4 regions of the Mangrovibacter sp. MFB070 genome follow, and region 3 is predicted to be linked to each of the others. Evidence: predicted binding sites of a transcription regulator. Region 3 holds the regulator's gene; each other region holds the start of a gene.
The links. The regulator CRP, encoded in region 3, controls carbon source genes, mostly activating them, when cyclic AMP is high. The targets are predictions, from matches to a motif close to ATGTGANNNNNNTCACAT.

Region 1 (7,645 bases), on a different contig from region 3:
TCCCCGCATGCAGCACGAGACCATGCATTCTTTGCCCGTCGCCGTGCCGCTACAGTCACTATTGGTAACGATGTCTGGATTGGTCATGGCGCCATTGTGCTGCCGGGTGTCACTATTGGTGATGGTGCGGTTATTGCCGCCGGAGCGGTGGTCAGCAAAGATGTAGCGGCTTACACCGTGGTGGGTGGTGTTCCTGCCAGAGTAATTCGCCCACGCTTTGCCCCGAAAACGGCACAGCAGTTACAGCAAATAGCCTGGTGGAACTGGCCGCTGGATACCATTATTGAGCGTCTGGCAGACTTTCAGAGTGAAAATATTGAAGCATTCTGTGCAAAGTGGCAGGCGTAAAACCAGAGCCAGCCCAATACCTTCACAGAATGTCATGCTGATGAATAACGCTGGCAGGTTATTGCTAAATCTGTTTAACCCTTACCAGAAAAAGCCCGGTTACAGTAACCGGGCTTGCATCATTCAGGGACGTGACGCAGTACCATCTGGTGTGCGCGCCATGGTCCAGGAAGGAATGCCACCTTCACATGGGTATTGCGCTGCTTTGGCTTCGTCAATATCTATCCCCAGGCCTGGCTTGTCACTCAAATAGGCATAGCCATTGTCTATCTCCGGGCAACCCGGGAACACGTCGCGTAACGCGTCATTCATTGGCGTGTATTCCTGAATACCAAAGTTCGGTGAACTTAAATCCAGGTGCATGTTAGCGCAAACACCAACAGGGGAAATGTCTCCCGGTCCGTGCCATGCGGTACGCACCCCATTCAGCTCACTGTATACAGCAAGTTTCTTCGCCGGAGTAATCCCGCCAATAGTGCTGACATGGCAGCGAATATAATCAATCAGTTTGTTGTCAATGAGCGGTTTCCAGTCATTGACGTTCACAAACAATTCCCCCATAGACACTGGTGTGGAAGATTGTTGGCGCAACATTTTCAGCCAGTCGATATTTTCTGGCGCCACAGGGTCTTCAAGATAAAAGAGCTGATACTGCTCAAGAGTTTTTGCCAGGTTAATCGCTGTTACTGGGGTCACTCGCTCATGTACATCGTGTATAAATTCGATTCCAAAGCCCAGTTTATTACGCAAGTGCTCAAATAAACGTGGAACACTTTTCGCGTAAGCTTCCGGATCAAAATAAATCCCCGGAGTTTTGTTACGAGGTGAACGCTTGGGTTGAATGTTTTTAGCACGAGCTAAATGAGTGGCAATCAATTTAAGATCGTCGGTCCCAGCCCCGCCGTACATTCCCATTTGGCAACGAACATACTGGTAGCCTTCTTCCATTCTGGCGCGGATGTTATCTTCTACTTCAACTTCATCCCCACCATCTGTGTGGCAATACAACGGAATTCCGTCGCGGCATTTGCCCCCCAGCAGGTCATAAACCGGCATACCTGCCAGCTTGCCTTTAATATCCCATAAAGCCATATCCACACCAGACAGGGCATTATTCATGATGGGACCATTGCGCCAGTAACCGCTCACTGCAGCCGATTGCCAGATATCATCAATACGAGACGGATCTTTACCAATCAGAAAGGGGGCCATGTACTCATCAATTGCGCTTTTTACCGCGAAGATACGCTGGGTAAATGTCGCGCAACCCAGGCCATATAACCCCGGCTCATTGGTTTCAACTTTAACTACAGCCAAATCAATGCCGCCAGGCGCCGTCAGGATCGTTTTCACGTTGGTGATTTTCAGTTTACTCACTTTAACTCCTCAATTCAGCGAACCTACGGCATGGCATGCCGTAAAGGATCACACAACAAGTTGTAAGTTGTCCTACAAGTTAGCGGTGTTATATCACGCTTATCATGATGCGTACTCTTGGGAGTGACGTTATGTGACACTGATCAGATTTTGTTTATCAAAATCAACAAAAACATAATAAAAACATGGAAATGATAAATAAACACAAAAATAAAAATGAAACTTAATGTGATCAATGTAGCAAATACCTTCTCGTAACATTGATTTTATACACACAAAAACACACCTTAAATGAGTCAGTCGTCATACAAATTTTACGAGTGAGGAAATAACATGTCCGCTTTATTTGACTTAACAGGGAAAACAGCGCTGGTAACAGGATCTGCACGTGGGCTTGGCTTTGCTTATGCCGAAGGTCTTGCTGCTGCGGGTGCACAAATTATTCTGAATGATATTCGCGATACGTTGCTGGCTGAGTCAGTAGAGAAACTGGTAGCTAAAGGCTACAAAGCCCATGGTGTTACTTTCGACGTTACCGATGAACAAGCAATTGAAGCTGCTTTTTCTCACCTTGATGAACAAGGGATCCATGTTGATATCCTGATCAATAACGCCGGTATTCAGTATCGCAAACCCATGGTAGAACTGGAACTGGAAAACTGGCAGAAAGTGATTGATACCAACCTGACCAGTGCCTTTTTGGTGTCTCGTGCCGCAGCAAAACGCATGATTGCACGTAACAACGGAGGGAAAATAGTCAATATCGGCTCATTAACCAGCCAGGCCGCCAGGCCAACCGTGGCGCCTTATACTGCAGCCAAAGGGGGTATAAAAATGCTCACCTGCTCAATGGCTGCAGAATGGGCACAATTTAATATTCAAACCAACGCTATTGGGCCGGGTTACATCCTGACAGATATGAATACTGCGCTTATCGAAGATAAACAATTCGATAGCTGGGTCAAAAGCAGTAACCCATCACAGCGTTGGGGCCACCCGGAAGAGTTAATCGGTACTGCCGTCTTTTTATCATCAAAAGCATCAGATTATATCAACGGGCAAATTATTTACGTCGATGGTGGTTGGCTCGCAGTTTTATAAAACAGCCACGTACTCTACCTACTTGCCTTTAAAATTTACGGCATGTTTTCAATACTGAGCATGCCGATATAATACAGGTATTATTATGAAGGCCTCAAGATCACGACTCTTTATCCTTACACTGTTGTTTATTGTAACTGCAATCAATTATATGGATCGTGCCAACCTTGCTGTAGCAGGTACCAATATCCAAAATGATTTCAGTTTGTCGCCAACCCAGCTTGGGCTGTTATTTTCAATGTTTACCTGGGCCTACGCTGTAAGTCAGATCCCGGTAGGCTATGTTCTTGATCGTATCGGCTCACGTATTCTTTATGGTAGCGCAATTATTTTGTGGAGTATTTTCACATTCATGATGGGATTCTCGTCACATCATTTATTTGCCACTACTACAGCTTCATTTATTATGTTACTGTCCTGCCGGGCACTGATCGGTATTGCAGAATCCCCCTCATTTCCGTCTAATACAAAAATAATAGCCACCTGGTTTCCTGATCATGAACGGGCACGCGCCACAGCGATTTACTCCAGCGCCCAATATATTGGTCTGGCATTATTAACACCTGCACTGTCGTTTATTGTGGCTAACTATGGTTGGGAAATGTCATTCTATTTATCTGGTGCAGCAGGTATTCTGTTTGGTGTGTTCTGGCTGGTTTATTACCGCGATCCACAGCACAGTAAAACCGCCAATCGGGCAGAGCTCGACTATATCAAGGCCGGTGGTGGTTATGGCTCTACCAACCAGGCCACTGTGAGTGAAAAGATTAGCTGGCACGACATTAAATTCTTCCTTAGCAAGAAGACTGTTTGGGGCTTATTTATTACTCAATTCGCCTGCTCATCAACACTCTATTTTTTCCTGACATGGTTTATTGTTTACCTGGAAAAAGGCCTTCACCTGTCTGTTTCAAAAGCCGGTATTGGTGCAATGCTTCCTTATATTATGGCAATGTTTGGCGTGCTCTGTGGTGGCACACTAAGTGATATGCTTATTAAAAAAGGCAAATCCAGAACACTGGCCAGAAAATTACCAATCATGGCTGGGCTGGGTGTCACCATGATTATTGGCCTGGTAAATTTCTTTGAAAACCAGCCAGTCATTGCCATCATTATTCTGTCAATCGCATTCTTCGCCAATGCTTTTTCAAATCTGGGTTGGGTTGTCTGGAGTGATGTTATCCCCCGTAATTTCCTTGGTACCATGGGCGGTTTCCTTAATATTTGTGGAAATCTTTCAGGGATAGTCAGCCCTATCGTTATTGGCGTTATTCTCCAACGCACTCAAAACTTCCAGTATGCCATGTGGTATATCGCAGGTGTGGCCGGGCTTGGTTTATTAGCCTACATATTCCTTGTCGGTAAAATTGAAGTCATTATTCCCGAAAAAAAGAATGCCAAAAACCTTAGCGAGAATGCAATTAAGCCGGCAACAGCTAACAAATAAAGAGGTAATCATGAAAACTGAAAAAATAACCTGTAATGCCTGTCTGGCTCATGCAGAAAAAGATGTTCGTTTTGAAGCGCGTGAAATAGAACATGGTGAGAACGAAGTGCTGGTGAAAGTCAGCAGTGGTGGTATCTGCGGTTCTGATATTCACTACTACCAGCACGGGCGTGCCGGAATGTCGGTTCTGAAACATCCGATGGTTATCGGCCATGAATTTGTCGGCGTTATTAGCAAGGTGCCAGCCAACAGCCAACTGAAAGTCGGGCAAACCGTTGCAGTAAACCCATCCTGCCCGTGTAACCAATGTGAAATGTGTCTTTCGGGTCATCAAAACCTGTGCAGCAGTATGCGTTTCATGGGAAGTGCGCAGTTTAATCCCCATGTAAACGGCGGTTTTTCCGAATATGTGGTGGTAAAACCAGAGCAATGTATTCCTTATGACAGCACTATACCCGCAAATGTAATGGCGTTTTCTGAGCCACTGGCTGTAGCTATTCATGCGGTGAAAGTAGCAGGCCAGCTTACTGGTAAACGCGTTTTAGTCATTGGGGCCGGGCCAATTGGCTGTTTAATACTTGCCGCTGCACGCAGTGCTGGTGCCTCCGAACTTGTGGCATCTGATCTCAGCCCACGTTGTCTGGATCTGGCCCGTCAAATGGGGGCAACTGCAACCATGAACCCACTTGATGAACAACAGGTGGCCCATTATCAACAAAACAGGGGTTATTTTGATGTAGTTTTTGAAGCTTCAGGGGCACAGGCTGCTGTCGCTTCAACTGTTGATTTTACTCGCCCTTCCGGCGCCGTAGTGCAGGTTGGTATGGGTGCGAGCCCGGTAAACTGGCCTGTTTCGTCAATGCTGGTCAAAGAAATCAGTTGGGCTGGTTCATTCCGCTTTATTAGCGAGTTTGAAACTGCTGTTCGCTGGCTTGAAGATGGCCGGGTAGACCCCCGCCCACTTATCAGCGCGGAGTTTCCTCCTCAGCAAATTGAAGAAGCGCTGATAACCGCTACAGATAAGAATGTATCGGCTAAGGTACTCATTCGTTTCGATTAGTCATGAAAAGCGCCCGGCAGGGCGCTTGGTTCCTGGATGTGAAGTATTATACAATAAATCACTTCTGTTACATCATACCGGATACCCACCTTGAGCATAAAATCCATTCAAAAACATAACGTTGTAAATGAAATTTATGATCAGATCAGCGCCAAACTGCTTGACGGAAGCTGGGCGCCTGGTAGCCGTTTGCCCTCTGAAGCTGAACTGACAACATCTTTTAATGTCAGCCGGGTGAGCGTGCGTAGTGCGGTACAGCGCTTTCGTGACCTTGGAATTGTGGTCACACGGCAAGGCAGTGGCAGTTACGTCAGCGAAAGTTTTACACCTCAGATGCTGAATAATGATTCCCGCCCAATCATGCATCTTAGCCGCGAAGAGTTTCACGACATGATGATTTTTCGCCAGACGGTGGAATTCAAATGTGTGGAGCTGGCCGTGACAAACGCCACAGAAGATGACATTCGCCAACTCGAAGAAGCCCTGAACAATATGTTGATCAACAAGGGCGACTATAAAAAATATTCCGAAGCGGATTACGCATTTCACCTGGCAATTGTCAGGGCATCGCACAATAGCGTGTTTTACAACGTAATGAGCTCCATTAAAGATATTTATTACTATTATCTTGAAGAGCTTAACCGTGCTCTCGGCATCACGCTGGAGAGCGTGGAAGCACATATAAAAGTCTATATGTCCATTAAGAACCGCGATTCCAGTACGGCTGTTGAAGTGCTTAATGAAGCAATGGCAGATAACATTGTTGCTATAGAAAAAATTAAATCGGCAGATACGCCCACAAAAAAATAATCACCAGGGCTGGTTTGCCGGCAATGTGCTAAAGCAGAAAAATACCAGCCGGCAGGTGTGCTCTGATTTGCGTTTTAACCCTGAAGGTTCTTCCCTGTCAGCTCTTTGGCAGCGCAACTGTTGCCAGTCTTACTTTATAAGACACATCAACAACACCACTCTCTTACTGAGTAAACCCAATGATTAAATTAGGGTTTATTCCTAATGCATCACAGATTTCATTACGCCATACTCACTACAACTCATGTACTGACCATGTTTAGTGAGGAAATGATGAAAAAAACAGTAATGGTATTCTCCGCACTTTTGCTGGCAACGCCCGTTTTTGCCGCAACAACACACGCAACTGACGAAACCGTTGCCGTAGCGCACGAAGGTGCTGATACCGCGAAGGAAAAATTGCATCAGGCACAAGACAAGGGCGATGAACTGAAGCTTAAATCCGAACATGCCGCTGAAGGCAAAAGTGGCACGCTGAGCAGCAAAGTCAGCGAAGGTTCGCAAAAAGCCTGGAATAAAACCAAAGAAGGCACAGAGAAAGGGTGGGACGCCACTAAAGAAGGTGTGGAAAAAGGCTGGGATAAAACCAAAGCCACCACAGAAAAAGGCTGGGACGCAACCAAAGATGGTGCCGAAAAAGGGTGGGATGCCACCAAAGACGGCGCGGAAAAGCTGAAAAATAAAGTCAGTGAATAACCCGGTTACCCTCTGAGCCCCCTGATGGCCGCAAACGGTGTTCTGGCATACAGAATATAGCGGCCTTCGGGGCTTACCCCTTTCCCTTGCGGTACAAACCCCCGCTGTTCGTAAAACTGGCAGGCGGCAGTATTAGCCACCAGGCATTTCAGTGAAAGTTTTTCACCAACTTCACGCAAGCTGTGTTCCAGTAACGCAGTTCCCACCCCCCTATGCTGGCAAGCGGGGGAAACATACAAATGATGAAGAAAAGTATCCGGCAACCATACAGCAGCAAACCCGGCAACCGCGCCAGAAAGGCGGGCAACAAACACCTGTTCACCGGCAATTAACCGGGCAAACTCACTGTCGGTATGGTGTTTTTTGATAAACACCGCGCTGGTTTCACGTGCACAGTTAAATAACTGGCATAGCACGGGTAAATCCGCTTTTTTGGCACCGGTTATTTCAGCTCTTGCCATAAAAACCCCCTGCTTACTATTCCCTGTATAACGTTAAACCAGAGGCGAAGCACAAAGCACAGGCTGGGGAAATATCGCCATTTTACCAGCCTGAATAGCAGTGCTGTATGCGGTTAATCTTTCAAGAATTCACAGGCACGGTCTGCGCCTTTTTTGCACAAGCCGTCCATCATTTGGTTTGCCTTTTTCTCGTCTTTCGCCACACCTTTACCATAATAGTAAGACAGCGCAAGGTTGTATTCACCATCCTCACTCCCCAGTTTTGCAGCTTTCGCATACCACTGAGTTGCAGTTTTATAATCTTTATCCATACCCTGGCCATATTCATAAATATGGGCCAGTTGA
Region 2 (7,645 bases), on a different contig from region 3:
TATGATCTCGGTTCTGATATCGTGATGATCTTTGATGAATGTACGCCTTACCCGGCCGACTGGGATTATGCGAAACGCTCCATGGAAATGTCACTGCGCTGGGCGAAGCGTAGCCGCGACCGTTTTGATTCCCTCGGGAACAAAAACGCGTTATTTGGCATCATTCAGGGCAGTGTTTACGAAGATTTACGAGATATCTCCGTTAAAGGACTGGTAGAGATAGGTTTTGATGGCTACGCTGTCGGCGGCCTGGCAGTGGGTGAGCCAAAAGCAGATATGCACCGTATTCTGGAACATGTTTGCCCACAAATTCCTGCGGATAAACCTCGCTACCTGATGGGTGTCGGGAAACCGGAAGATCTGGTGGAAGGCGTTCGTCGCGGTATTGATATGTTCGACTGTGTCATGCCGACACGTAATGCGCGTAATGGCCACTTGTTTGTGACCAATGGTGTGGTGAAAATCCGCAATGCGAAGTACAAGAGTGATACTGGTCCGCTGGATGAAGAGTGTGATTGCTACACCTGTCGCAATTATTCACGCGCGTACTTGCATCATCTTGATCGTTGCAACGAAATACTGGGTGCTCGTCTCAATACAATTCATAACCTGCGCTACTATCAGCGTTTAATGGCTGGTTTACGGCAGGCTATTGAAGAGGGTAAATTAGAGCACTTCGTTGTGGATTTTTACCAACGTCAGGGTAAGCCCGTTCCACCTTTGAATGTTGATTAATTAAATAAATGAGGGATTTTTAATGAGCTTTTTTATTTCTGATGCGGTAGCGGCAACTGGTGCGCCTGCTCAGGGCAGCCCGATGTCACTGATTCTGATGCTGGTGGTATTCGGCCTGATTTTCTATTTCATGATTCTGCGCCCACAGCAAAAACGTACTAAAGACCATAAAAAACTGATGGACTCTATCGCGAAAGGCGATGAAGTGCTGACTAATGGCGGGCTGGTAGGTCGTGTAAACAAAGTGGGCGAAAATGGCTATATTTCCATTGCGCTGAACGATACCACTGAAGTTGTTATCAAACGTGACTTTGTCGCAGCTGTCCTGCCGAAAGGCACTATGAAGGCGCTGTAATCTTCTGTTTTCCCAAAGGGAACTGCCGTGTTAAACCGTTATCCTTTGTGGAAGTATATTATGCTGGTCGTCGTACTTATCGTCGGCCTGCTGTATGCGCTTCCCAACCTTTATGGCGAGGATCCGGCTGTTCAGATCACTGGTGCGCGCGGTGCCGCCGCCAGTGAGAAAACGCTGGACCAGGTCCTGTCTGAATTTAAAAAAGATAATATCACCGCGAAATCTGTGGCGTTGGAACAAGGAGCGATTCTTGCCCGCTTTGATTCAACAGATACCCAGTTACGCGCCAGGGAAGCACTGGTAAGTGCATTAGGCGATCAATATGTTGTCGCGCTGAACCTTGCGCCAGCCACACCGCGCTGGCTGTCTGCCATTTCTGCAGAGCCGATGAAACTCGGTCTTGATTTACGTGGTGGCGTACACTTCCTGATGGAAGTGGATATGGATACTGCGCTGGGCAAACTGCAGGAACAGAATATTGATACACTGCGTAGTGATTTGCGTACCAAAAATATTCCTTACTCCAGTGTACGCAAAACCGATAACTACGGGCTCAGTATTACCTTCCCTAACTCATCCGCACGCGATGAAGCCATTTCTTACCTCACACCGCGCCACCGTGACTTAGTGATTTCCAGCCAGGGTGACAACGGGTTACGTGCAGTAATGAGCGATGACCGTCTGCGTGAAGCCCGTGAGTACGCCGTACAGCAGAACATCAACATTCTGCGTAACCGTGTAAACCAACTGGGTGTTGCGGAGCCGCTGGTTCAACGCCAGGGTTCAGACCGCATTGTGGTTGAGTTGCCCGGGATTCAGGATACCGCGCGTGCAAAAGAAATTCTGGGTGCAACAGCAACGCTGGAATTCCGTCTGGTGAATACCAGTGTGGATCAGGCTGCTGCGGCTGCCGGGCGTATACCGGGTGATTCAGAAGTGAAATATACCCGTGAAGGCCAGCCAATTGTGCTGTACAAACGCGTGATTCTGACCGGTGACCATATCACTGACTCCACGTCGAGCATGGACGAATACAACCAACCGCAGGTGAATATTTCACTGGATAGCGCGGGCGGGAGCATTATGTCTAATTTCACAAAAGATAACATTGGCCGCCCAATGGCGACGCTGTTTGTGGAATACAAAGACAGTGGTAAGAAAGATGCAAATGGTCGCGCCATTCTGGTGAAACAGGAAGAAGTTATCAACGTGGCGAATATTCAGTCGCGTTTGGGTAACAGTTTCCGTATTACCGGGATAAGCAACCCAACAGAAGCTCGCCAGCTTTCACTGCTGTTGCGTGCCGGTGCGTTGATTGCGCCAATCCAGATTGTTGAAGAAAGAACCATTGGGCCAACCCTTGGGATGCAAAACATCCAGCAGGGCCTGGAAGCGTGCCTGGCTGGTTTGGCTATTTCCATCATCTTTATGATTTTCTTCTACAAGAAATTCGGCCTGATTGCGACATCTGCTCTGCTGGCTAACCTGGTGTTAGTTGTCGGGATTATGTCTTTGTTGCCTGGCGCGACACTGACAATGCCTGGTATTGCGGGGATCGTGTTAACCCTTGCGGTGGCCGTCGATGCGAACGTTTTGATTAACGAACGTATTAAAGAAGAAATGAGTAACGGTCGTACAATACAACAGTCCATTGATGAAGGTTACAAAGGTGCGTTCAGCTCGATTTTCGATGCGAACATTACCACTCTTATCAAGGTCATTATCCTGTACGCCGTGGGCACCGGGGCAATCAAGGGCTTTGCAATTACCACTGGTATTGGTGTGGCAACGTCAATGTTTACCGCAATTGTCGGTACCCGCGCCATCGTGAACCTGCTGTATGGCGGCAAACGCGTCAAAAAGCTGTCTATCTGAGGAGTGCGTTGTGGCACAGGAATATACTGTTGAACAATTGAACCACGGCCGTAAAGTCTGGGACTTTATGCGCTGGGATTACCTGGCCTTCGGCATCTCTGGTTTGCTGCTGGTTATTTCCCTGGTTGTAATGGGGGTTCGTGGGTTTAACTGGGGTCTGGATTTCACCGGTGGTACGGTGATTGAAATTAACCTCGAAAAACCTGCAGATATGGATCTGATGCGTTCTGCTCTGCAAAAAGCGGGTTTTGTTGACCCGTTATTGCAAAACTTTGGTAGCAGCCGCGACATCATGGTTCGTATGCCGCCAGTGCATAACGCTAATGGCAGCCAGGAACTGGGTAATAAAGTGGTTAGTGTAATTAATGAAACCACTCACCAACAGGCAACGGTAAAACGTATTGAGTTTGTTGGCCCGAGCGTAGGTGCTGATTTGGCGCAGAAAGGCGGTATGGCATTGTTTGCTGCGCTTATCTGTATCCTTATCTACGTGGGTTTCCGTTTTGAATGGCGTCTGGCTGCCGGGGTTGTTCTGGCACTGGCGCACGACGTGGTTATCACCATGGGGGTTCTGTCTCTGTTTCACATTGAGATAGACCTGACTATTGTGGCCTCGTTGATGTCGGTTATCGGTTATTCACTGAACGATAGCATCGTGGTTTCTGACCGTATTCGTGAAAACTTCCGCAAGATCCGCCGCGGTACACCTTACGAAATTTTTAACGTGTCACTGACCCAGACGCTGCACCGTACTTTGATTACGTCCGGTACCACTTTGATGGTTATTTTGATGCTGTATCTCTTTGGCGGCCCGGTGCTGAAAGGCTTCTCGCTGACCATGTTGATTGGTGTCACCATCGGTACGGCATCATCTATTTATGTGGCTTCTGCGCTGGCTCTGAAACTGGGCATGCGTCGTGAGCATATGCTGCAACAGAAAGTTGAGAAAGAAGGGGCGGATCAACCGCGCATTCTGCCTTAACCCTGCTTTGTTGTTGGCTGGTAAAAACCACGGTGGTTAAACACCGTGGTTTTTTTTGCCTGTTACACCAGGGTTGGCAAGGGGAATAACAAACAGCTTACGCTTGATGAGTGCTGGCTACGGGGAATAAATCCTTTGGCACAGTCTGGTGGTAAACAGAACAGCAGGTAAAAGAAATGAAGTGAAGAATAAATGCGAATTAAAGCTCAGGAGGAAAATCTCACCCCATGCCCGCCTGGCAGGCACAGGGTGAGGGGGAATCACATTCTGTTATCAGAAGTTATAACCCACAACCAGGTAATAGCCCCAGCCAGTTGATTTCACGTTGAAATCACCTTTACCGAAGTTCAAGCCTGCACCATCATCCCATTGGCCGCCGTTATGGAAATAACGGGCAACAACAGAATAATGCCAGTGGTCATAGTTCAGTGCCAGAATGTGGCTGGAAGCAATTGAGTTGCTGGTACGGTTAGGTTCATCACCTAAATCGGAACCCCAGTCAAAGTTGGTGAAACCGATATAAGTCAGCTTACCGCCCCACAGGTCAGTAATCGGAACAAAGTATTTCACTTTGAAGCGATAACCATCCCATTCGTTCTCATTCGCTGCCAGGTAGTTCTGCCATTGGTATTTGGCATAAATGTTCAGAGACAGTCCCATTGGCAGGCCGGTATCGATATCGGTACCTAAACCCATATACCAGGTGCTCTGACGACCAGATTTATTCCGGCCCATATCGTAGATGTAGTTATTGGCAAAATACCACTCTTTGAACGGCCCAAAACTCAGGTCGGTTCCGGTTAGCTTATCGATGGAAAAGCGTGGTTCGATTTCCATAAAAAGCGGGGAGCCGTGGTTCCAGATACCCTGAGAAGTGGAGTTGCCACCAAAGAAGCGGGGTAAATCCACATAGCCATAGAAATCAAAGAAGTCTTTTTTGGCAAAAGCTTCATATTCCAGGTATGTGTCATTACGGAGTTGTGGCCCAAAGCGTGTGTGGTAACTGCCCACCACGTTAACACTCTGATGCCACCAGTCTGAGAGGTATTCACCACTGTTGTCTGCAGCCTGTGCAGATACAGTGTAAGAAAGTGCGACAGCTGCGCCTGCCGCTAAAAGTGTTTTTTTCATGTAGTGACCACTGTTTTAGATGTCGCAAATGCATGGGAAGGCAGTTGCTATTGCCAGATATGTTTGTTTTTTAGCACGTCACAATTCTTATTCTGCCTCACAAATATATGTTTAGTTAATATAACTTGCATAAGCGAAATCGATTGCGTTCACGTTTGTGCTAATAAAACAACGAAATTCTATCTGGTTTAATTTTACAGTCCAATACAAAATACTTTTTGCTGAAGCATTCCTGCAATAAGCTTAAATGTTTGCGTTAAAAATGTGACGTGAATCTCATTATTGTCATGAGTGAGCAGTAGCCGAATGGGGAGGTTGCAGCCAGCGGTATCAATCCGCCAGTGGCTGCAAGAGAATATGTGGTGCTCTATTGGGTGGTATCTGGCGTATCCATGCTGGTGTCAGACGGTGACAATCCATGAATACGGATAAAGCCAACATCGCTGAGTTGGGTGTCTGGCAGGTGAATGGCGAGATCAATGTCAACCGGTGCTGACAGCGCGGCAGGTGCCTGAAATTGCAGTGAGTGGGTATTCACTTGCTGGTAATGCTCAAGTGTGCCAGAGAGCTTTCCCCATACCAGATTGCCGTTAAATGCCGGTAAACCTTTATCACCATCCCGGTGAATATGAATATAAACCGTGACACCATTTCCTGTTGGCCCAACACGGGACAGTGTGAAGGTTAATAACCCCAACTGGCTGGTAAGCCGGGCTGGTGTGTTTGCCCCCGGGATTAACCAGGCGCCTTCAGTTGAGCGGGCATTCAGTGCGTTCTGCCAGGCGACATCCCGGGTTTCTGTTTGCAGTGTGCGCATTTCGTGGCTTAACGTTTGTACGTCCTGGTGCACACTGCTGACTTCGGCCTGAGGTGTGCAACCACTTACCATCAATGTGGTGACCAGGATAAATAGCCCTGACTGGTAACAGGTTTTCATAGGAAAATGATCCATAATAACGAGGTTATGTTCAGGGTAGCGGGCGCGTAATGAAAGGCATAGCGCCTTTATCTCAAATCATCCGGGTTTGTCGTCTGAAAACTCCAGGGTAAACTATCCAACTATTGCAACAATCAATCAGGAAGCCTTATGCATTGCCCATTTTGTTCTGCAGTGGATACGAAAGTCATCGACTCGCGTTTGGTGAGTGAAGGCTCATCTGTGCGGCGTAGGCGGCAGTGTCTGGTATGCAATGAACGCTTCACCACCTTTGAGGTGGCGGAGCTGGTTATGCCGCGCGTAGTGAAAAGTGACAATGTGCGTGAGCCCTTCAACGAAGATAAGTTGCGCAGCGGTATGCAAAAAGCGCTGGAAAAACGGCCCGTGAGCTCAGACGACATTGAAATGGCGCTGAATCATATTAAGTCACAACTCCGGGCTACAGGGGAGCGTGAAGTCCCAAGTAAAATGATTGGTAATCTGGTGATGGACCAGTTACGCAAGCTCGATAAAGTCGCTTATATTCGTTTTGCTTCTGTCTACCGCAGCTTTGAAGATATTCGCGAATTTGGCGAAGAGATTGCCCGCTTACAGGATTAAATAATGCACGATGAAGGCTACATGGCCAGGGCGTTAGAGCTGGCGCGCCGTGGTCGTTTTACCACCCATCCTAACCCTAATGTTGGCTGTGTGATTGTGCGAGATGGTGAAATCGTCGGTGAAGGTTTTCACTACCGTGCAGGCGAACCGCATGCCGAAGTACACGCTTTGCGTATGGCAGGGGATAAAGCTCGCGGCGCAACAGCATATGTTACGCTTGAGCCATGCAGCCATTACGGGCGAACCCCACCTTGTTGTGAAGCTCTGGTCGCTGCAGGTGTCAGCCGGGTTGTTACGGCTATGCAAGACCCAAACCCGCAAGTCGCCGGGCGCGGGTTGTATCATTTACAGCAGGCTGGTGTGGATGTCAGCCATGGGTTAATGAATAGCGAAGCTGAAGGTCTTAACCGTGGTTTTTTAAAACGTATGCGTACTGGTTTCCCCTGGATACAGGTGAAACTTGGGGCGTCACTGGACGGGCGCACAGCTATGTCCAGCGGGGAAAGCCAGTGGATTACTTCACCGCAATCACGCCGTGATGTGCAGCGTTTGCGTGCGCAGAGTGCCGCTATTCTTTCCAGCAGCGCGACAGTTCTGGCTGATGACCCTGCGCTGACTGTTCGCTGGCAGGAACTTGGCGCTGATACACAACGTATTTATCCTCAATCGGCTTTGCGCCAGCCTGTTCGGGTGATTATCGACAGCCATAACCGCGTGACTCCGGCTCACCAGCTTATCAGCCAGCCAGGGCAAACCTGGCTTGCCAGAACAACAGCGGATACACAACCATGGCCGGAGGCGGTGGAGCAGTTAGTGTTACCTGAACATAAAGGGCATCTGGATTTAGTCGCTTTGATGATGCAACTGGGCCAGCGCCAAATTAATAGTGTGTGGGTGGAAGCCGGCGCACAACTCTCCGGCGCATTATTACAGGCAGGCCTGGTGGATGAGCTGATTGTCTATATGGCGCCAAAACTGCTGGGCAATGATGCTCGTGGGCTGTGCGCATTACCGGGGCTGACCATGCTGG
Region 3 (7,645 bases):
GAAACATGCTGGCCTGCCTGCTGGCAGAACAAGGTAACCAGTGCACACTGGATGCAGCAGTTATTGTCTCAGCCCCCTTTATGCTGGAGCAGTGTTGTTACCATATGGAGCGGGGTTTTTCTCGTATTTATCAACGCTACCTGTTGAACTTACTGAAAGCGAATGCCAGCCGGAAACTGGCTGTGTACCCGGGTTCACTCCCTGTCGATTTACCCCGGTTACGCAAAGTAAAACGAATCAGAGAATTTGATGATTTAATTACTTCCCGTATTCACGGTTTTGACGACGCACTGGATTACTATCGCCAGTGTAGCGCCATGCCCCATCTGCCGAATATCGCGGTAAATACACTGATTATTCACGCAAAGGATGATCCCTTTATGGATCATCATGTCATACCAGACAGCACTCTACTTCCGTCAAATATTGAATACCAACTCACCGATCATGGTGGTCATGTCGGGTTTATCGGTGGTAGCGTCGCTCGCCCGGAAATGTGGCTTGAAAAGCGCATCCCCAGTTGGTTAACCCGTTATCTAAGTAATTAAAATGATCATTCCCTGGCAACAGATAGCACCCGATACGCTTGATAACCTGATTGAGTCCTTTGTATTACGTGAAGGTACCGATTATGGCGCGCAGGAGCGCTCACTTGCTCAAAAAGTGGCGGATGTAAAACGGCAACTGAAACAGGGTGATGCTGTTCTGGTCTGGTCTGAATTGCATGAAACGGTGAATATCATGCCCCGCACCCAATTTAAGGGCTGATTCACAGGCGTCACACACAGTATTGGCATCCACCACTATACTGCTTTAACCTGCAGTACTGTGCGTTTCACATTGCCTCTTACTGATGGAGTGGTTGTTTATGTCAGCCAAGCACCCTGTTATTGCGGTTACCGGTTCCAGTGGAGCCGGTACCACGACAACCAGCATTGCCTTTCGTAAAATATTTAATCAGCTTAATCTGCGGGCTGCCGAAGTTGAAGGTGACAGCTTTCACCGCTATACCCGCCCGGAAATGGATATGGCAATACGTAAAGCCCGCGACCTTGGCCGCCATATCAGTTATTTCGGGCCAGATGCCAACGACTTTGCCTTGCTGGAGCGCACATTCAGGCAATACGGCGAGCAGGGTAACGGCCAGTCTCGCAAATATCTGCACACTTACGATGAAGCCGTTCCCTGGAATCAGGTGCCTGGTACCTTTACCCCCTGGCAACCGCTGCCTGAACCCACAGATGTATTGTTTTATGAAGGGCTGCACGGCGGCGTGGTAACTCAGGAGTGTGATGTCGCTCAACACGTTGATCTCCTGGTCGGCGTGGTACCTATCGTTAACCTCGAGTGGATTCAAAAGCTGGTAAGGGACACCAGTGAACGCGGCCATTCCCGGGAAGCCGTGATGGATTCAGTGGTGCGCTCAATGGAAGATTACATCAATTACATTACACCCCAGTTTTCACGTACTCACCTTAACTTCCAGCGAGTGCCTACCGTGGATACGTCCAACCCCTTTGCAGCCAAAGCGATTCCTTCTCTGGATGAAAGTTTTGTCGTTATTCATTTCCGCGGGCTGGAAGATATCGATTTCCCATGGCTTTTGGCAATGCTGCAAGGGTCATTTATTTCTCATATCAATACACTAGTTGTCCCGGGTGGGAAGATGGGCCTGGCGATGGAGTTAATCATGACGCCACTGGTCAAACGCCTGGCTGAAGGGAAAAAAATCGCGGGGGCCTGATACAGGCACAGAACGGGCGGGCGCTGCAAAGTACAGCCCCCGCCATGAAAACTTAGCCTTCAACCACTTCCCATGAGTGCGTGATGGTGGCTGCTTTGCCAAGCATTAACGCAACAGAGCAATATTTTTCCGCAGACAAATCCACCGCGCGAGCCACGGCATTATCTTTCAGATCTTTCCCTGTAACGATGAAGTGCAAATTGATAGTGGTAAACAAACGCGGCGCTTCTTCCCGGCGTTCAGATGTCAGTTTGACCTCACAATCAGTCACATTATGGCGGCCTTTTTGTAAAATAGAGACAACATCAATGGCACTGCATCCACCGGCAGCCATTAGCACCATTTCCATTGGACTTGGCGCTTTATCACCGGAGTTACCATCCATCAGGACCTGGTGGCCTGAGGCGGATTCACCCAAAAATGTTAAACCTTCAACCCATTTAACTCGCGCCTGCATACTCATTACTCCCAACTAAAGTGTTATCGCAACAGATTACGCGGCATTAACAAAACAGGCAATGGAAGGCGACACAGGTCATGCTGAAACGAGACAATAGAAGACACTTCAGGAAACCTGTGCTAAAACAAACAAGATGTAACAGACTGACAGTGACGTCATACCTGTTACAGAGGAAAAAGCGATTACAGACCAAACGACTCATGGCTCGCTTCAGGAATGGGGCGATTTAATGTTGTAACGCCAACAGGGCCCTACCCTGTCTTTGAGCAAGTTTATAATAGAGGATAACCGCGCATGGTGCTTGGCAAACCCCAAACAGACCCGACTCTCGAATGGTTCTTGTCACATTGCCACATTCATAAGTATCCATCCAAGAGCACCCTGATCCATCAGGGCGAGAAAGCAGAAACGCTGTATTACATCGTAAAAGGCTCTGTGGCCGTGCTTATCAAGGATGAAGAAGGCAAGGAGATGATCCTTTCTTATCTTAATCAAGGCGATTTTATTGGCGAACTGGGGCTGTTTGAAGAAGGCCAGGAGCGTAGCGCCTGGGTTCGTGCAAAAACAGCCTGTGAAGTAGCCGAAATTTCATACAAAAAATTTCGCCAGTTGATCCAGGTAAACCCGGACATTCTGATGCGCCTTTCATCCCAGATGGCACGTCGTTTACAGGTCACTTCTGAAAAAGTAGGGAACCTGGCATTCCTTGATGTAACCGGCCGAATTGCACAGACTTTGCTTAACCTGGCGAAACAACCTGATGCAATGACCCACCCGGATGGCATGCAAATCAAAATTACCCGTCAGGAAATTGGCCAAATTGTTGGCTGTTCCCGTGAAACTGTGGGCCGTATTTTAAAAATGCTGGAAGATCAAAACCTGATTTCCGCTCACGGTAAAACCATTGTGGTATACGGTACTCGTTAATTTTACTGTATTTCATCACACATTGAGGCACGCTCCAGAGCGTGCCTTTTTGTTTTGCTCAACCCAATATCCCTTCGGCTTTACCGAACAAATTCTGAAAATTGTTCACGAATGACACAAAACTGTCACAAATTCGCCTTATTCTTCCCGGGTACTGAAAACACAGCGATTAAAAAATTATTTTTGATCTAACCTTTTCCGGGAGAAATTATGGCAATGCTTAGCTCTTCAGCCCGTCTTGTAATCGCCGCTCTGACTCTGTCCACCACAACTGCATTTGCAGCCACTAACCTGACAGGTGCCGGTGGTACGTTCCCAGCGCCGGTTTATGCAAAATGGGCTGCAGAATATCAGCAGAAAACAGGTTCTCAGGTAAACTACCAGGGAATTGGTTCTTCAGGTGGTATCAAACAAATCATTGCAAAAACCGTCGATTTTGGTGCATCTGATGCGCCAATGAGCGATGCTGATCTGGAAAAAAATGGCTTGTTCCAGTTCCCGACCGTGATTGGTGGCGTGGTTCTGGCCGTTAATATCCCGGGTATTAAATCAGGTGAACTGACTCTGGATGGCAAAACACTGGGTGATATCTACCTGGGTAAAATCAAGAAATGGAATGACCCGGCAATCACTAAGCTGAACCCGAATGCCAAATTGCCGGATACCAACATCAATGTGGTTCGCCGTGCAGACGGTTCAGGCACCTCTTTCGTCTTCACCAGCTACCTGTCCAAAGTAAGCCCGGACTGGGCAAGCCAGGTTGGTAAAGGCACCACCGTTAAATGGCCAACTGGCCTGGGCGGCAAAGGGAACGATGGCGTGGCTGCATTCGTACAGCGTCTGCCGGGTTCTATTGGTTATGTTGAATATGCCTACGCAAAACAGAACAACCTGACCTGGACTAAGTTGTTTGATGCTGACGGTAAAGCAATCGAGCCGACCCAAAAAAGCTTCAGTAACAGCGCAAAAGAAGCCGACTGGAGTAAAACCTTTGCTCAGGACCTGACTTATCAGAAAGGTGCAGATGCATGGCCAATCTCTTCTACTACTTTTATCCTGGTCTACAAAAAGCAGGAAAATGCAGAGAAAGGTGCCGAAGTGCTGAAGTTCTTTGACTGGGCTTACAAAAATGGCAACGCTATCGCTGGTAACCTGGATTACGCTCCACTGCCTGCAAGCGTTACTGAACAGATTCGTGCTGCATGGAAAGCCAATGTAAAAGACAGTTCAGGTAAAGCCCTGTACTAATCTTGATGAATGGAACACTCTGCTTCAAAAGTAAAAAGCCGGGGTTACCCGGCTTTTTATTGCTGTCCTTGAACCCCGGCACCATCAGTTAAGTGCATACAGAGAGTGCATGAGTGCAGTTACAGCCCTTTAACCACCGCTTTTATTGCATCGGCAAAACGAGCCATACCCTCTTCAATATCTTTATAATCAATAACCAAAGACGGAGCCAGACGGACTACATCCGGCCCGGCATTGAGGATCATCAAACCATTCGCTGCGGCCGCATTCAGTACATCACGCGCCCGCCCTTTGTATGCGGCACTCAATTCGGCACCAATCAGTAACCCCATTCCCCGGATATCACTGAAAACAGCGTACTGTTCATTAATCTGCTTCAGGTGTTTTACGAACAACTCGCGTTTCGCCATAACACCATCCAGAACTTCCGGCGTATTGATAATATCGAAAGCAGCACCTGCCACCGCACACGCCAGTGGGTTACCGCCGTAGGTCGAGCCATGTGAGCCAACATGGAATGCCGATGCAATCTCTTCTGTTGTCAGCATCGCACTAATTGGGAACCCACCGCCAATCGCTTTAGCACTGGTCAAAATATCGGGAGTCACATTATAGTGCATGTAAGCAAACAGCTTACCAGCACGGCCCATACCACACTGAACTTCATCAAACACCAGCAGGGCTTTATATTCGTCACACAGCTCACGCAGGCCTTTCAGGAACTCAGGAGTGGCCGCCATCACGCCGCCTTCTCCCTGAATAGGTTCCACCACAACAGCACAGGTGTGGTCATCCATAACGGCTTTCACCGCATGTAAATCATTAAAAGGCACATGAACGATATCTGCCGGTTTCGGGCCAAAGCCATCTGAATATTTAGGCTGCCCCCCCACAGAAACAGTGAATAAAGAACGTCCATGAAAAGCATTATGAAAAGCGATTATTTTTGTTTTATAAGGACTGTGGCGCGTAGACGCATAGAAACGGGCCAGCTTAAAGGCGGTTTCATTGGCTTCAGTGCCCGAATTCATAAACAAAACGCGCTCCGCAAAAGTTGAGGCTATCAGTTTTTGCCCCAGCTTCAATGCCGGCTCATTAGTAAACACGTTACTGGTATGCCACAAGGTTTCCCCCTGTGCTTTCAGTGCTTCAACCAGCGCCGGATGGCAGTGCCCTAACGCTGTAACCGCAATGCCGCCTGCAAAATCAACGTACTCATTACCTTGCTGATCCCACACTCGGCTCCCTTTACCTTTCACCGGGATAAAATTTGCGGGGGCAAAAATTGGAACGATAACGTCATCAAATGTTGAGCGGGTTACTGCGGGTTGTTCAGTTGCCATTTCATATCCACCTATGTTTAGTAGAAATGCGTAATGAAATTATAATCACAAAATATGCATAAAAAATCATTTGATAGCAATGAAAAATCAACGTTTCAGGAAATTATTCAAAAGAGCATGGCCTTGTTCACTAAGAATACTTTCCGGGTGGAACTGTACCCCTTCAATATCCAGCAACCGGTGACGGATCCCCATAATCTCTTGTTGTTCCGTCCATGCAGTCACTTCAAATACCTCTGGCAGACTCTCACGCTCAAGCAATAAGGAGTGGTAGCGGGTAACAGTCAGTGGGTTATTCAGACCACGAAAAACTCCTTGATCATTATGGTGTATCGCAGACGTTTTCCCATGCATCACCTTCGCGGCGCGAACTACATTGCCGCCAAATGCCTGACCAATCGCCTGGTGGCCCAGACAAACGCCCAGAATTGGACACCTGCCTGCATAATGGCGGATGGCTGACAGAGAAATACCTGCGTCATCTGGCGTACATGGGCCAGGAGAAATAACCAGCTTCTGTGGCGCCAGCCGGTCTATATCATCAAGGGTTATTTCATCGTTACGTCTGACCAGAACCTGCGCGCCCAGCTCACAAAAATACTGGTACAAATTCCAGGTGAACGAATCATAGTTATCAATCAGCAATAACATAGCAACTCCCGTTCTAAAAACGGGCATATTCTACCGGGTTTACACCAGGGACCGGGGAAAATAACGCCGGAGCGCAGAAAAAACTGGAGAGGCGAAGCAGGTTCATTCCCCCGCTTCGCGCCAGAAGATTATGGCAGGACTTTAGCCGAAAGGATAACAACCGGCTTGGTAGGGACATTCTGGTAAGGCCCAACATTATGAGTAGGCACCTGAGCAATTTTATCCGCCACTTCCATGCCTTTCACCACCTTGCCAAAAACAGCGTATCCGTAATCACTCTGGCCATGGTTTAAAAATGCGTTGTCCGCAACATTGATAAAGAACTGGCTGGTTGCGCTGTCTTTATCAGCTGTTCTCGCCATCGAAATTGAACCACGGGTATTACGTAACCCATTGTCAGCTTCATTCTTAATCGGTGGGTTCGTGGTTTTTTGCGTCATATCCACATTAAAGCCCCCACCCTGAATCATAAACCCAGGAATAACACGATGAAAAATCGTATTGTTGTAGAAGCCACTGTTGACATAGTCCACAAAGTTTTTCACCGTCACTGGCGCTTTTCCGCTATCCAGCACTAGCTCGATATTCCCGGCCGACGTTGTCAGCAGCACATGAGGATCCCCTTTTGCGGCGAGCGCAGAAGAGGAAATCGAAGTCAGGGCAAAGACAGCCGTAACAGCCGCCAGAGTCGATTTCAGCATGAATGGTTTCCTTTACAAGCAATAAAAAATGCAATGAAACGATTCTAAAGAGCCACCTGCCGACAAGCCAGCCATTTACTCTTTTTTACGTAACAGAATACATACACTGGCAGTAATATCACCCAGGGGCGCCCCCTACGACTCAGTGGGGTTAATAACAAGCAACAAAATGATTTCATTGAATAAAAATCATATATTCACAGCATTTACCCGGTAGCATGGGCAATCAAACACCACACATCCCGGGCCTCACTCTTCAACTGGGTGTCTGCCAGGGTTAATCGCCTGAAGGGTCAGGATTACCAACCTGTGAAAAATCAACCAGCTCGCCCCCTTTATCCACTTGCACCCAGGTTTGGGCAGGTTGCGTAGTGGTAATGATACGCCCATTGCGAACAGACCAGCGCACCGGCACCTGCCGCCGTAGCGCATCAAAACCATTCAGGGCTGGCAGAATTATCATGTTCGCCGGATGCCCTTCCACAATACCGTAATCCGCAATACCCAGTGTACGGGCACTGTTGTCTGTTATCAGCCGAATGCCCTCATCGATTTGCGGGTAGCCCATTAA
Region 4 (7,645 bases), on a different contig from region 3:
CCAAAGGTATGTTTGTCGACCAGGATAAAATGTACCAGGATACCAAGGCGATTTTCGAAGAGCTGGATATTGATATTGACCCAAAAGCACGCGTGGGTACGTTATCTGTTTCGCAAATGCAAATGATCGAAATCGCTAAGGCATTTTCCTATGATGCCAAAATTGTCATTATGGACGAGCCCACTTCGTCATTGACAGAAAAAGAAGTTAACCACCTGTTCACCATTATTCGTAAGCTAAAAGAGCGTGGATGCGGAATTGTTTATATTTCTCATAAGATGGAAGAAATTTTCCAGCTGTGTGATGAAATTACTGTACTGCGTGACGGCCAGTGGATTGCGACTCAGCCCCTGGAAGGGCTGGATATGGATAAAATTATCGCCATGATGGTGGGGCGTTCCCTGAGCCAGCGCTTCCCTGAGCGTGAAAATACGCCAGGTGATGTGATTATGGAAGTTCGTAATCTGACTTCGTTACGCCAGCCTTCCATTCGTGATATCTCCTTCGACCTTCACCAGGGGGAGATCCTGGGGATAGCGGGGTTGGTGGGCGCCAAACGTACCGATATTGTCGAAACGTTATTTGGGATCCGCGAAAAATCAGCTGGCACCATTAAGTTACATGGCAAGTCCATTAATAACCATACCGCGAATGAAGCCATTAATAATGGTTTTGCGCTGGTAACCGAAGAACGCCGTTCAACCGGTATTTATGCATATCTGGATATTGGTTTTAACTCGCTGATTTCCAATATTAAGCGTTATAAAAACAAAGTTGGCTTGCTGGATAATTCCCGTATGAAAAGCGATACCCAATGGGTAATCGATGCCATGCGGGTTAAAACACCAGGTCATAAAACCCAAATTGGTTCTTTGTCTGGCGGTAACCAGCAAAAGGTCATTATTGGCCGTTGGTTGTTGACCCAACCTGAAATACTGATGCTTGATGAACCGACGCGTGGAATCGATGTCGGGGCTAAGTTTGAAATTTACCAACTGATGGCTGAGCTGGCGAAAAAAGGGAAGGGGATAATTATTATTTCCTCCGAAATGCCGGAGTTATTAGGGATAACTGACAGGATTCTGGTTATGAGCAATGGGCTCGTTTCCGGCGTTGTTGACACTAAAACCGCCACGCAAAACGAAATCTTGCGTCTTGCGTCTTTGCACCTTTAATCTCAGGGGCTTCTCATGAGTGCGTTAAATAAGAAAAGCTTACTTACCTACCTGAAGGACGGCGGTATTTACGTCGTACTGTTTGTCTTACTGGCTATTATTATTTTCCAGGACCCAACCTTTTTAAGCCTGCTTAACATGAGTAATATTCTGACCCAGTCATCGGTGCGTATTATCATCGCACTGGGTGTGGCCGGGTTGATTGTTACCCAGGGGACAGACCTGTCTGCCGGGCGCCAGGTTGGCCTGGCGGCGGTGATTGCGGCGACCATGCTGCAGGCGATGGATAACGTCAACAAAGTGTTCCCGCACCTGGAAACCATGTCTATTCCACTGGTTATCCTGATTGTCTGCGTGATTGGCGCGGTAATCGGCCTGGTTAACGGCATTATCATTGCTTACCTTAATGTAACGCCGTTTATCACCACTCTGGGTACCATGATTATCGTCTACGGGATCAACTCCCTGTATTACGATTTTGTTGGTGCATCGCCAATTTCCGGTTTTGCACAGCAATTCTCCACCTTTACCCAGGGGTTTGTGCAACTGGGCACATTCCGGTTGTCGTACATTACCTTCTACGCAGCGATAGCCAGTGTTTTTGTCTGGATCCTGTGGAACAAAACCCGCTTTGGTAAAAACATTTTTGCCATCGGCGGTAACCCTGAGGCGGCAAAAGTATCCGGGGTGAATGTTGGCCTGAACCTGCTGATGATCTACGCCTTATCTGGTGTGTTTTACGCCTTCGGTGGGATGCTGGAAGCCGGGCGTATTGGTTCTGCCACCAACAACCTGGGCTTTATGTACGAACTGGACGCCATTGCGGCCTGTGTGGTGGGTGGTGTTTCGTTCAGTGGTGGTGTGGGCACGGTGATTGGTGTGGTGACCGGGGTAATCATCTTTACTGTGATTAACTACGGCCTGACCTATATCGGTATCAACCCTTACTGGCAGTACATTATTAAAGGCGGCATTATTATCTTTGCTGTGGCGCTGGATTCACTGAAATACACCCGCAAGAAATAAGCTGTTCCAACTGAAGAACCGCACCTGTTATTCCTGGTGCGGTTTTTTTGCCTGGTTTCTGGCGCACAGGTAGCTGAGAGAAACTGCGGGCAGGCAAAATAAGCCCCCACACTTTATGGCGTATCAGTCACTTTCTTTTCTGCGGAGCTGGCTTTCTTCTGCAGTTCAAGCAATTGCTCTGGCGTTACAGCGGGGTAGCCCTGATTATCATCAGAAACAACATGAGCCGCCGGAATAGGCACTAATGGCCCCAAAAAACGCGGTTCACGTTTAAAAATAAATAAATCGGCCAGTGCGCCGAGCCGGGCACCGAACTCCCTGAAGCGCACCGACCACATATTTTTCGGGGAAGGAACTGCATAGCACTGTGCCTGAATCCCCATATGCAGCGCAATAAACAGCGCGCGTTCGCAGTGAAAACGCTGGGTGATAATAATAAAATCGTTGGTATCGAATACCTTGCGGGTACGCACTATTGAATCCAGTGTCCGGAACCCGGCGTAATCCAGTACGATATCAGCCGGATCCACACCTGCGGCGATTAAGTCTTTGCGCATGGTCATGGGTTCGTTATAGCTGGTTAATGCGTTATCGCCGCTTAACAACAGGTAGTTTACCTTGCCACTGTTATAGGCATTGAGTGCGCCCTGAATACGGTAGCGGTAATACTGGTTAATAACGCCGGTGCGGTAATATTTGGCCGTACCCAGCACCACTCCCACCTGGCGGTAGGGCAGGTCCTGGATTTCATCATACACGTAGGGCGCTGTTTGCCAGCTTATCCAGCGGTCAAGGGCAAGCGCCGTTATCAGCATTAACCCGGTCAGGACTAACAGACTGTATAACAGACGCTTAAACATAATCAGTAACGCTCGGCTTGCGGTTAAAGTGTTTTCAAGGCTACTTGACCACTCCGTGAAGAGCAAGCTATCCCCGCCTGGTTGCAGCTATTTTGAGCACGCGATGCTCACTTGATCAGGCGAGTGCTACGCAGGTTATCTTCTGGCAACCCAGAGTATTCAGCAGTGAAACCGTGCTGTCATGGTGGCTTATCTGCCCATTGGCACGCTCTGCTATTGCTGCGCAAGCGATATCTTCAGCCCCGTAACCACGCAGGCGCAGCAGGTTCAGGGCAACCTGTAATGGGGGTAAAGACGGGTTAAACGCCGCGTTCTCAGCATAACTTCCGGCAAAGATATTGCCGTCATGGGTTTGCAATGCCACCCCACCTGGAGACTGGCTGTAAGGGCAGTGGCTGCGGTTGGCGGAGGCGATTGCCGCTTGTTCCAGTTCCGTGCCTGTAACCATGAACCCGTGGTTTTCGTTATCCAGCAGCAGTGTGGTGATAGCGAGATCTTTCGGCCCGAAGGCATCCGGCAAGTAATTGCCCAGTGTTGCTGGTGCCCGTTCCGGCAAATGAATTTCCAGCGACAACCCACTGTTGAGTTCATTCATAAACTGGCGGCAGTGCCCACAGGGTGTGTAGTTGACGGTTATTCCGCTCAGGGCCTGTTCCCCACCCATCCATGCATGGCTAATTGCGCTTTGTTCAGCATGAATGGTTTGTTGCATGCTGCTGCCCGGGAACTCCATATTTGCCCCAAACCACAGGGCTCCACTGGCACCCTGCACCACTGCACCCACATTGAAATGCGAAATACCTGTCCAGGCGCAGGCTGCGGCTAAAGGCAGCAATGCAAAAGCCAGGGCGTGCTTATCCATACCGGTTTGTTGTTGCAGGTGCTGTGTTTGCTCCGGGGTCAACATGGCCGGAAAAGCGCTATCGTCCAGTAAAGGTTGCAGGGAAGCACGAAGTGTTACAGGCAGGGCTTCGAAGGCTGAAACAAAACGGGGATGCATAACATGATGCCTTGTATCAGGTTAATGGAACCGTAGTGTACGGTTCTCATCAACCTGAATATGTGATCAGCGTCTAATTATTAATGCAACTCGTGAAATATGTTGCGTATTTTCGAGATTGTGCGCAACTTTTACCCTAAAACTGCCAGAATCACCGGAAAGAGGAACGGAGCAAGCAGCGAAGTAATAATCCCGCAGATAACCAGTGCCAGTGAGCTGAATGCGCCTTCCTGGAAATCCAGTTCTGCACAACGTGCAGTGCCTAACGCATGGGAAGCTGTACCCATAGATAGCCCACGCGAAGCCTTGGTGGTGATGTGCATGGCATTTAACAGAGTATGGCCAAAAACTGCACCCAGAATCCCGACATAGATAACACACACCGCGCTGATTGCCGGCAGCCCGCCAATACTCCCGCCTACAGCCATCGCAATAGGGGTGGTAACGGATTTAGGCAATATAGACGCTGCGATTTGCGGTGTGGCACCCATTAAAAGCGCAATACTGGTGCCGGTTATCATTGCCACCATACTGCCAATAAAGCAGATAGAGATAATCGATTTCCAGCGGGCGCGAATTTGGTGAAGCTGTTCATACAGCGGAAATGCCAGCGCCACGACAGCCGGTTGCAGCCAGTCGTTCAGCATCTTGCTGCCCTGGAAATAGTGCTGGTATTTAATCCCGGTGAGCAGCAGAAAGGGAATAATCACCACCATGGAAACCAGCAGCGGGTTAAGCAGTGGGGTTTTAACCACAGAGCCAAGCTTGCGTGCTGCAAAGAACACCACCAGAGTCAGTGGCAACGACCACCAAATATCACTCATTTCTCTTTAACCTCTTTCTGGCCAACCACTTTACGTTCACCGTGGACCAGGTGAGAACTCCAACTGACAACGACCAGAACAACTATGGTACTGATAGTGCACGACACCACGATGGGGCCGAACTGGGTACGCAGTAAATCGAAATACTGCATAACCCCCACCCCAATGGGCACAAACAGCAATGCCATGTAACGAATAAATAGATGGCAGCCAGGTTTTACCCACTGGGCTGGCAGAATTTGTAATGAAAGCAGCAGGAACAGCAGCAGCATGCCAATGATGGAGCCTGGAATCGTAATAGGGAGCAGTGTGGCAATAAACTGCCCGGCATACAGACAGGCATAAATAAAGAAGAAGGCCCGGCAATATTGCCAGATAATAAGCAATGTATGGCGCATTTAAGTAACCCCTGAATGAATGCATTCATCATACAATTAAAAAAGCTTTTGTGCTATGGATCACACCATGAATTCCGGTTATAGCAACAATGCCTTTTTAGTATGGCTGATACCGGTTGATACCATAGGTGATTGATGCAATCCAGTGTGGTACTGCGGTTGATGGAAAGGGAGTGTACCTGTCAGGGTAACCGGCTGTGTGCTATGTGCAGCAGAATCGGAAGTGTTGATGACAGGTCGTGCTGGCACAGTTTTGTACTGTGCTTTGCGGGCTTGAGATGTTGCCCTGTGAAGGGGGAGAGGAAACGCATTGCTTCCTCCCCCTTGTTTTACCATGCTGCCTGGGTGAGATTTACATGGTTAACACAATTTTACCCACATTCAGGCCGTCTTCCATTCTCTGGTGCGCGGCACTGGCTTCAGCCAGAGGGAACACGCTGTCGATAATTGGGTTTAAACTTTCTTCATTAAACCGGGATAACCAGCGTTCGCGAAAGCGTTGCGACATAGCCTGTTTTACTTCTTGAGAACGGGATTTCATGACGGTTCCCATAATCCGCAAGTGGCGGTACAGCACGCGGTCCAAAGGCAGTTGTGCGTTCTCAATGCCACCCATGATACCAATTTGCACCAGGCGGCCACCAAAGTTGAGGGAGTTAACATTCCGGGCAAGGTAAGGCGCACCAATAAAATCCAGTATCAAATCCACGCCTTTGCCCTCGGTGACACGGGAAACCACGTCGGTAAAATCTTCGTTCTCATAATCAATGGCGTAGTCTGCGCCCAGTTGGTGGACCAGGCCATGCGCTTCTTTTTTGGCTGTTGTCAGCACTGTCGCACCCACGGCATGAGCCAGTTGCACTGCTGCACCACCAACCCCGCCAGCACCTGCGTGCACCAGCACTGTTTCACCAGCCTGCAATTGCCCCAGGTGAATCAGTGCTTCGTTAGCGGTGACAAAGACCTCGGTAATCGCTGCTGCATGGATGTAATCCATTTTCCCCGGGATGGGCATTGCCATCCGGTAGTCTATACGGGCAACTTCAGCATAAGCGCCACCACCAACAATCCCCATTACCCGGTCACCCACTGTGTATCCCCGGACATTTTCCCCTACAGCAATGACATCGCCAGCAATTTCCAGCCCCATAATGGTGGAGTCACCGAAATCGGGGCGGCCATAACCTCCGCGGCGGTGGGTTAAATCTGCTCGGTTCACACCGGCGGCGCGGGTACGCACCAGTAAATCATTCGGGCGAAGTACGGGGTCTGCTGCTTCACCCAGTTTCAGTACACTGGCAGGTCCAAATTCATCAAAGTTTATCGCTTTCATTTTGTTGCCTCTTATCACAAGTCAGAAGATGTTGGGTATGGCCAGCGCAGTGAGAGTGGCTGGCAACCGGGTGTTATTGCGCGTCGTTATCGTTATTGCTGAACGTCGCATTAGCGTAAGCCGATGCCGTAATGGCAGCCGGGAAACCCGCGTAAAACGCCAGGTGAGTGATCACGGCGCTTAGCTCTGTCTGAGTCAGCCCGTTCTCCACGCCGCGCCGTAAGTGGGCCGGTAACTCATTAGCGTGGTTTAACGCCACCAGGCAGGCGATGGTTATCAGGCTACGGTCGCGGGGAGCCAGGTCTGTGTCAGTCCAGACATCGGAATAGAGCGGTTGCTCTACGAAATCCGCCAGTTTGGGTGTAAAAGGGCGGGCTGCTGCTCGTGGGCTGGTAAAGTCGATACTTTTCATGGTCTTTTCCTTTATGTTGTTGTGCGTTGTGTTTATGAGGATCAGGCCTGGCTGATAAATTTATTGGTCAGGTAGTGATGAATGCCTTCGCTGCCGCCTTCTGAACCATGGCCACTCTCTTTCATGCCGCCAAAGGGCAGTTCTGTTGCCACAATGCGGTACTGGTTGATGCCAATCATTCCGGCTTCCAGGCCATCGCCAACATCAAGTGCTGTGCGGGCATCGCGGGTGAATGCATAAGCCGACAAGGCATAAGGCAGGCGGTTGGCCTCTTCCAGCCCGTCTTCCAGCGTGTTAAACGGGCGCAGTACAGCAATCGGGCCAAAAGGCTCTTCATGCATAATGCGGGCGCTCATTGGCACATCAGTAAGTACTGTGGGTTCAAAGAAATAGCCCGGCCGGTTAAGGCGCTTACCGCCAGTCAGCACTGTGGCTCCTTGTTCTACGGCATCGGCAATCAGTTCTGTCATTTTTGCCAGTTGGCGGGGGTTCGCCAGTGGCCCAACCTGAGTTTCGGCAGACATCCCGTCGCCAATTACCAGTTGTTGGGTGGCAGCCACAAAGCGTTCTACAAAGTGCTCATAGGCTCCAGCCTGAATCAGAAAACGAGTGGACGA

Region 1: a site for CRP is predicted at 1,857-1,874, ahead of DT73_RS03500 (enolase C-terminal domain-like protein). Genes of this name have one in related genera too.
Region 2: a site for CRP is predicted at 5,341-5,358, ahead of DT73_RS23725 (nucleoside-specific channel-forming protein Tsx). Genes of this name have one in related genera too.
Region 4: a site for CRP is predicted at 4,122-4,139, ahead of cdd (cytidine deaminase). Genes of this name have one in related genera too.

What each region holds. Positions count from the first base shown of each region.
Region 1 is NZ_JJMI01000008.1:142,893-150,537, reverse strand. It holds gene DT73_RS03505 (DapH/DapD/GlmU-related protein) at 1-348, shown strand, start outside; gene DT73_RS03500 (enolase C-terminal domain-like protein) at 472-1,725, opposite strand; gene DT73_RS03495 (SDR family oxidoreductase) at 2,059-2,826, shown strand; gene DT73_RS03490 (MFS transporter) at 2,912-4,273, shown strand; gene idnD (L-idonate 5-dehydrogenase) at 4,284-5,333, shown strand; gene DT73_RS03480 (FadR/GntR family transcriptional regulator) at 5,424-6,143, shown strand; gene DT73_RS03475 (hypothetical protein) at 6,417-6,839, shown strand; gene DT73_RS03470 (GNAT family N-acetyltransferase) at 6,845-7,300, opposite strand; gene DT73_RS03465 (tetratricopeptide repeat protein) at 7,414-7,645, opposite strand, start outside.
Region 2 is NZ_JJMI01000053.1:126,987-134,631, reverse strand. It holds gene tgt (tRNA guanosine(34) transglycosylase Tgt) at 1-735, shown strand, start outside; gene yajC (preprotein translocase subunit YajC) at 758-1,090, shown strand; gene secD (protein translocase subunit SecD) at 1,118-2,965, shown strand; gene secF (protein translocase subunit SecF) at 2,976-3,947, shown strand; gene DT73_RS23725 (nucleoside-specific channel-forming protein Tsx) at 4,221-5,078, opposite strand; gene DT73_RS23720 (DUF3251 domain-containing protein) at 5,446-6,015, opposite strand; gene nrdR (transcriptional regulator NrdR) at 6,166-6,615, shown strand; gene ribD (bifunctional diaminohydroxyphosphoribosylaminopyrimidine deaminase/5-amino-6-(5-phosphoribosylamino)uracil reductase RibD) at 6,619-7,645, shown strand, end outside.
Region 3 is NZ_JJMI01000028.1:16,326-23,970, forward strand. It holds gene DT73_RS15475 (hydrolase) at 1-548, shown strand, start outside; gene DT73_RS15480 (YheU family protein) at 550-768, shown strand; gene DT73_RS15485 (phosphoribulokinase) at 869-1,744, shown strand; gene DT73_RS15490 (OsmC family protein) at 1,797-2,201, opposite strand; gene crp (cAMP-activated global transcriptional regulator CRP) at 2,499-3,131, shown strand; gene pstS (phosphate ABC transporter substrate-binding protein PstS) at 3,342-4,379, shown strand; gene DT73_RS15505 (aspartate aminotransferase family protein) at 4,499-5,722, opposite strand; gene pabA (aminodeoxychorismate synthase component 2) at 5,810-6,373, opposite strand; gene ppiA (peptidylprolyl isomerase A) at 6,502-7,074, opposite strand; gene DT73_RS15520 (cytosine deaminase) at 7,352-7,645, opposite strand, start outside.
Region 4 is NZ_JJMI01000050.1:8,632-16,276, forward strand. It holds gene mglA (galactose/methyl galactoside ABC transporter ATP-binding protein MglA) at 1-1,175, shown strand, start outside; gene mglC (galactose/methyl galactoside ABC transporter permease MglC) at 1,191-2,201, shown strand; gene sanA (outer membrane permeability protein SanA) at 2,315-3,061, opposite strand; gene cdd (cytidine deaminase) at 3,177-4,061, opposite strand; gene DT73_RS21100 (CidB/LrgB family autolysis modulator) at 4,193-4,885, opposite strand; gene DT73_RS21105 (CidA/LrgA family protein) at 4,882-5,283, opposite strand; gene DT73_RS21110 (NAD(P)H-quinone oxidoreductase) at 5,636-6,616, opposite strand; gene DT73_RS21115 (carboxymuconolactone decarboxylase family protein) at 6,690-7,028, opposite strand; gene DT73_RS21120 (NAD-dependent succinate-semialdehyde dehydrogenase) at 7,070-7,645, opposite strand, start outside.